DNA from 2 places in the Devosia sp. J20-27 genome. Region 1 is predicted to be linked to the other one. Evidence: riboswitches for the same ligand, from Rfam matches in the RefSeq annotation. Region 1 holds a riboswitch; the other holds the start of a gene.
What was found. A riboswitch is a leader RNA that binds a small molecule or an ion and turns the genes downstream of it on or off. The one in region 1 is predicted to bind cobalamin.
Positions count from the first base shown of each region.

Region 2: it holds a riboswitch for cobalamin, as region 1 does, so the genes downstream of both, AC0L4C_RS05630 (HupE/UreJ family protein) here and AC0L4C_RS02425 (CbtB domain-containing protein) in region 1, are expected to answer to the same signal.

Region 1 covers NZ_CM147875.1:512,317-515,730, reverse strand. Annotated here, with positions in the region: gene AC0L4C_RS02440 (NAD(P)/FAD-dependent oxidoreductase) at 1-461, shown strand, start outside; gene AC0L4C_RS02435 (DMT family protein) at 442-798, opposite strand; gene AC0L4C_RS02430 (hypothetical protein) at 894-1,538, shown strand; cobalamin riboswitch at 1,559-1,779, shown strand; gene AC0L4C_RS02425 (CbtB domain-containing protein) at 1,815-1,997, shown strand; gene AC0L4C_RS02420 (CbtA family protein) at 2,058-2,813, shown strand; gene cobW (cobalamin biosynthesis protein CobW) at 2,810-3,414, shown strand, end outside.
Region 2 covers NZ_CM147875.1:1,144,689-1,148,102, forward strand. Annotated here, with positions in the region: gene AC0L4C_RS05615 (SCO family protein) at 1-575, opposite strand, end outside; gene AC0L4C_RS05620 (copper chaperone PCu(A)C) at 577-1,119, opposite strand; gene AC0L4C_RS05625 (hypothetical protein) at 1,192-1,539, opposite strand; cobalamin riboswitch at 1,625-1,814, shown strand; gene AC0L4C_RS05630 (HupE/UreJ family protein) at 1,852-2,394, shown strand; gene rplS (50S ribosomal protein L19) at 2,558-3,124, shown strand; gene AC0L4C_RS05640 (hypothetical protein) at 3,242-3,414, shown strand, end outside.

The DNA of each region.
Region 1 (3,414 bases):
AGCTGATGATGGCGCGGCTCTATCGCGACTGGAGCGCTGACCTCGTGATGTATGCCAATGGCAACGTCATCGATGCCGAAACCCGCACCGGCATCGAAGCGCTCGACGTGCAGATCATCGATGCGCCGGTCGTCGAGTTGCGGCACCGGGACGGGCTGCTCACGCACGTGGTCACCACGGACGGCGACGTCGAACGCGACGCCATCTTCGTCGCCCCCCGCACCGCCCCTTCGCTCGACCTGCATCTGGCCGCCGGTTGCGCCCTCGAAACCGGACCGTCCGGCGACTACATCAAGGTCGACGACCGGCAGGCCACCACCGTGGCAGGCATCTTCGCGGCCGGTGATCTGGCGCGCCCGATGCACAATGCCACGCTGGCCATGTCAGCCGGCGTGGTGGCCGGCGCCATGGCCCACCATTCGCTGCTCTTCCCGCCGGTCGCTACTTCAGCGGCCCCTTGAACACGAAGAAGGCGCCGGCGCCGATCAGCGCGAAGCCGACGCCATGGTTCCAGGTGAGCTTCTCGCCCAGCACGAATACGGCGAAGCCGGCAAACACCGTCAGGCTGATGACCTCCTGGATGGTTTTGAGTTCGGCGGCCGAATAGGTGCCGTAGCCGATGCGGTTGGCCGGCACCGCTAGCCAGTATTCGACCAGCGCGATGCCCCAGCTCGCCATCACTGCCACCCACATGGCGGCGGCGGGAAACTTGAGATGCCCGTACCAGGCAACGGTCATGAACACGTTCGATCCGATCAGCAGCAGGATCGGCAGGATGGCGGGAGAAAGCAGCAGCATGTCGCACCTGAATCGGGAAGCTGCAGCGACATTGCGCGCCTTGCGGCGCACTGCAAGCTCGGCCACACTGAAGCGATCAGGGTTGAGGACTTCACATGCTTCGTCGCGCCGTCTTCCTGCCGCTGCTGCTGCTCGCACCCGCTGCGCTGGCCGCTGACATCACCTGCGACGGCGCCTTCGCCGTCGATACCACCATCGAGCGGCTCAACCAGACCTTTGGTGCCGAGAACGTGGTGACCGGCGAGGTCGACGGGCCGGAAGGCACCACGATCATCGCCACCACTGTCTATCCCGATGACCCCGACAGAAAGCTTGTCTTCGGCTGGTGGGATGAAGAGGCCCATGCCGATCTGAGCTATGTCGAACTGCCGCCTCCGGACACGGCCTTCGGCCTGACGAGGGGCATGACCGTCAGCCAGGTCGAGGCGCTCAACGGTGCGCCCTTCAGCATGACGGGCTTCTGGTGGGACTATGGCGGCTACGCCAGCTTCCAGACCGGCAATCTGGCCGACGTGCCCGGCGGCTGCCTGCTCTCCGTCTCCTTCCAGCCCGCCATCGACGTGCCCGGCGGGCTCGATGTCGAGCCGGTCAGTGGCGATCGCGAAGTTCCCTCGAGCGAGCCGCTGCTGGCGCGGCTCGATGTCCGCATCCAGTCGGTCACCATCAGCTATCCCTATCCAAACTTCGATGAGGAGGAGGATATGGGCAACGCCCCGGTGGTCGAGGATACGCGCGGTTGACCACCGCCCCTCTGCCGGCCTAAGACTGATGCCACGTTGGTTTCCCGACCCCGTTTGGGCGACGGAATCAAAAGGGAATACGGTGAGGCGTACCCATCAGGGACCGAATCCGTGGCTGCCCCCGCAACTGTAAGCGGTGAGTCTGCTCCAACTCTGCCACTGGTGCTCATGTGAGTGCCGGGAAGGCCGGAACAGGCGATGACCCGTGAGCCAGGAGACCTGCCAGCGCCAACCGGGCTCGACGCCCACTTCAATCCGCACGGAGGGTGCAGGTCTATGAATGCTCAGGTTCAGGCGACTGGTGTCGTCAATCTCTCGTTGTCTCAACGTCTCGTTGCCGGTGCCCTGGCGCTGCTCATCGGCCTGTTTCTGGTCGGTGGCGTCGGCTTTGCCAATGACATGGCCGTCCACAATGGCGCGCACGACACGCGCCATGCGCTCGGCTTCCCCTGCCACTGAGACACCTGCTTGCGAGCGGCACCCGGAAGGGCGCCGCGACCAGCATGAGAGAAGCCACAGATGAGACTCTTCCAGCGAATCTTCTTCGCTGCGGTCCTTGCCGGACTCGCAGCCGGCCTTGCCATGAGCGCACTCCAGCAATGGAAGGTCATTCCGCTCATTATCGCAGCCGAAACGTTTGAATCGGCCGAACCGACCGAGCACATCCACGCCGATGGCAGCACGCACCTGCACGAGGCGGCGACCCCGGAAGGCGGCCATGTGCATGATGCGGATGCCTGGGCCCCTGCCGACGGCATCGAGCGCACGCTCTATACGCTGCTCGCCAATGTGCTGGGCTGCATGGGCTTCGCGCTTCTCCTCGCCGCCGTCTCGGTCATCGCCGGACTGCCGCTGACCGCCACCAACGGCCTCATCTGGGGCCTCGCCGGCTTCGTCGCCTTCCAGCTCGCCCCCGCACTCGGACTGCCGCCGGAACTTCCCGGCATGGCCGCTGCCGAGCTCGGCGCGCGCCAGATCTGGTGGTGGGCGACCGCGCTCGGCGCCGCTGCCGGCTGTCTTGCCATCGCCAGACTGCGCAACTGGACCGGCATCGGCATTGCCGCCGTCCTGCTGCTGCTGCCGCAGATCATCGGCGCCCCGCAGCCGGCCGCCGTTTCCGCATCGCCTCTACCGGCCGCGCTGGCCACCGAGTTCGCCGCGGCCACGCTCGCTGCCGGTGCGCTGTTCTGGCTGACCGTCGGGCCTCTGCTTGGATATCTCCTCGAACGCTTCGCCCGCGCCGAAGCCACCCAGCTCAAGGGAGCCATCGCATGAGCGACCTCGCCACCACCAAGATCCCCGTCACCGTCATCACCGGCTTCCTCGGCGCCGGCAAGACCACGCTGGTGCGCCATCTTCTGGCGCACGCCAAAGGCAGGCGCATTGCGCTGATCATCAACGAGTTCGGGGAGCTCGGTGTCGACAAGGACATCCTTGCCGGGTGTGGCGATGAAACCTGCCGCGAGGAGGACATGATCGAGCTCGCCAACGGCTGCATCTGCTGCACCGTCGCCGACGAGTTCATCCCCACCATGCAGCAATTGCTGGCCCGCCCCGACCGTCCCGATCACATCGTCATCGAGACCTCGGGCCTCGCCCTGCCGCAGCCGCTGATCCGCGCCTTCAACTGGCCCGAGATCAAGTCGCAGGTGACCATCGATGGCGTCGTCACCGTCGCCGATGCTGCCGCCCTGGCCGAGGGGCGCTTTGCCAGTGACGAGACCGCCGTCGATGCGCTGCGCTCGGCCGACGACATGCTCGATCACGAGACGCCGCTGGGCGAACTCTTCGAGGATCAGCTGGTTGCTGCCGATCTCGTGGTCCTCAACAAGGCCGACCTGGTCGCCGCCGCCGACCTCGACAGCGTCGAACGGCA
Region 2 (3,414 bases), 630 kb from region 1:
ATCTTGCCGACAGCGGTGGCCTGATCCTCACCATAGGCGATGGTGCCCTCGAACTCGCCTCTGGCATTGATCAGATAGACCGAAGCGGTGTGGTTCATGGTGTAGTCGTCCGGCGACTGCCCCTCGACCCGCTCGGCCACGGCGCCCCAGGCCTTGACGATCTTGTCGATCTCGGCCGGCTTCCCGGTGACGCCGATGATACGGTCCGACACCCACGAGACATAGTCGCCCAGCATTTCGGGCGTGTCGCGCAGCGGATCGACGGTGATGAAATAGGCCTGCAGCGGGCCGGCGGCATCGCCCAGTTCCTCGAACCAGCCGGCCATCTCGCCCATCGTGGTGGGGCAGACGTCGGGGCAGTGGGTATAGCCGAAAAACAGCAGCGAGGGATGGCCGACCAGCATGGTCTGGTCGATGGCCTGGCCGCGCTGGTCGACGAGGGCATAGCTGCCCCCGCCGATGCCGGCACCCGCCTTGGGCGGCGCGAAGACGAAGAGGATCGTCGCCGCAACCGCCGCCAGCACCACGGCGATCCAGAGTCCGAGCCGGACGCGGGCGAGTGTCGTGCCTGTCATCTCAGCCCCCGTGGCCGGCATGGTCCATGGCCGGCCCCTTGGCCGCCATGCCTGCCACCGACAGCTCGATCTCGACCGTACCGGCCTTTTCGAAGGTCAGCGTCACCGGCACCGTTTCGCCCTCGACCAGTGCCTGGTTGAGGCCCATGAACATGATGTGCAGGCCGCCCGGCGCCAGCGTCACCGTCTCGCCGGCGGGGATGTCGATGCCGCTCTCGAGCTGGTTCATCTTCATGACGTCGCCCTCCATCTTCATCTCGTGCAGCTGGGTGACCTCCGCGACGGGCGAGCTGGCGCCGATCAGCCGGTCGGCTTCCGCCCCGGCATTGTGGATCGTCACATAGCCGCCGCCCACCGGCGCGTTGGGGAGGGTGGCGCGGGTGAAGCCGCCGGTGATGGTGAGATCGCCCAGCGTCACTTCGGGCGCCATCTCCATGGCCACGGTCATCGCCGTCGTAGCGGCAGTGTCTTGGGCAGAGGCAGGGGCGGCGAGCAGCGCCAGCCCGGTAGCCGCGAGAGCGGCCAGTGTCAGTTTGGTAAGCATGTCAGTCTCGTTCTGTTGGCCGCAGCTCCCCGGAGTCCGGGCGCGGCGTTTGATCTCAAAGCAGGTTTCGGATCAGGCCAGAACGGGCGGGCCGCGCGCAGTCTGCGGGCCGACATAACGGTCGGGCAGGCTGAGGACGGGCAGGGCGCCATAGGTGAAGGCGGTAACGGCGCAGGGGCCCAGCGGCACCTGCGTGGGCGCCGGCAGGTCGGCTATGCCAACGCGGCAGGCATGACAGGGCGCATGCCTGGACGTCTCGTCGTCGAGCGGCGTGCCGCAGAAGCCGAGCGTCGAGGCGATGGCGAGGACGTCGCCCGGCGCCGCCTGCACAGCCACAGGCTGGTGCGCGAAATTGAGGAAAAGCAGCGCCAGCACGCACAGGGCGCGCAGGATCTCCGCAATTGTCCTCTTGGGGCTCATGGCTGCTCTCATAGCTGACCGCCTGCACCCTCGTCATGCGACAAATGCGTCGAAGCTTCATTGATCTTGCGCAAGCTTCCTGACAGAACTGACGCATGAAGACGGTGCGCGGGGGCAGCAAACCCTCCGCGTGAAACGGGAAGCAGGCGAACACCCTGCGCCGCCCCCGCGACTGTAACGGGTATCTCCTCCAGCGTGCCACTGGTTTGCGACTGGGAAGGCGGAGAGAGATACAAGCCCGGAGCCAGGAGACCGGCCGTCTTTGCAACGCAACCCGGATTGCGGGACGGTGGGTCCCGCAAAGGAGAAAATATGCGCCTCAAACTGGCTTTCGCCCTTCCTCTCGCCCTGCTGCCCTCCGCCGCCTTCGCCCATAGTGGTGCCGGTCAGGCCCATGATCTGCTGCATGGCATCCTGCACCCGCTGGCCGGCTTCGATCATCTGCTAGCCATGCTGGCCGTCGGCGTCTTCGCCGTCGCGCTGGGCGGACGTGCCCTGCTGGCCGTGCCGCTGGCCTTTGTCGGCATGATGACCGCCGGCTTCCTGCTCGGCACTGCCGGCATCCAGCTGCCCTTCATGGAACTGGTGATCGGCGCCTCATCGCTGGTGATCGCCGGTGCCGTGGTCTTCGGCCGGTCGATGAAAACCGCCGCCGCTGCCGCGCTGGTCGGCGTCTTTGCCGTCTTCCACGGCGTCGCCCACGGTGCCGAACTGCCGCTGGGCGCTTCGGCCTGGCAGTTCGCCCTCGGCTTTGTCGCCGCCACAGCTGCCCTGCATCTGGCCGGGATCGCCGCGGCCATGCTGGTCACGCGCCTCGCCCGCCGGTCGCCGGCACAGGTCGCAGACAAGCTCTAGCCCCTAGACTCCGGGCCTCACTTGCTCTATACGCGCGCTCGCTCCCCTCACTGGGGGCGAGCCAATAAGCGCATACAACAATCCGTGCAAAAACCAAGACCGGGCGGTCAGTCCCACAAGGGCTGGCAAAACGCTCCTTTGAAAAGATCAACGGAAGACGACAATGAACATCATCGAACAGCTCAATAAAGAGCAGTACGACGCGCTGACCGCCAAGGCACCGCGTCCCGACTTCACCCATGGCGATACCGTCAAGGTGTGGGTCAAGATCCGTGAAGGCGACAAGGAACGCCTGCAGGCTTACGAAGGCGTGGTCATCGCGCGTTCGGGCACAGGCATCATGGAAAGCTTCACGGTCCGCAAGATTTCCTACGGCGAAGGCGTGGAGCGTGTGTTTCCCATCCTGTCGCCCAATGTCGATCGCATCGAAGTCCTGAAGCGCGGCAAGGTCCGTCGCGCCAAGCTCTACTACCTGCGCGACCGTCGCGGTAAGTCGGCCCGTATTTTCGAGTCGACCTCGTCGCGTACCCGCAAGATCGAAGCCGGGGAGCGCGAATCCGCTCTCGAGGCCAAGAACGCCCGCGAGGCTGAGAAGATCGCTGCCGCCGAGGCGCTGGCCGCCGAGCTCGCGCAGAAGGAAGCTGAGGAAGCTGCCGCCAAGGCCGCTGCCGAGCAGGCCGCTGCTGCCGAGGCTCCCGCCGAAGCCGCCGCCGAGCCGAAAGCCGAATAATTCAGGGGCGTCCGTCGCCCCTGACGCTGACATTCAGCTGAAAGCCTGGCCCCCGCAAGGAGGTCAGGCTTTTCTGTCTTGAGCACCCACCAGCCGGACCTGAGGAGAGCCGCCCTGATGTCGACTGCCGAAACCCGCGCCGAAACAGCCGCTTCGCTGCTGCGGCAGGCCGGCCTGCTGCTGCACCGGAGCGGATTGTTCCGCCTGCTCGAGGAGCGTTTCGGCAAGGTCAAGATTACCGGCAGCGCCGGCTATGACCTGATGGTGTGGCGCGATATCGACATTCACAT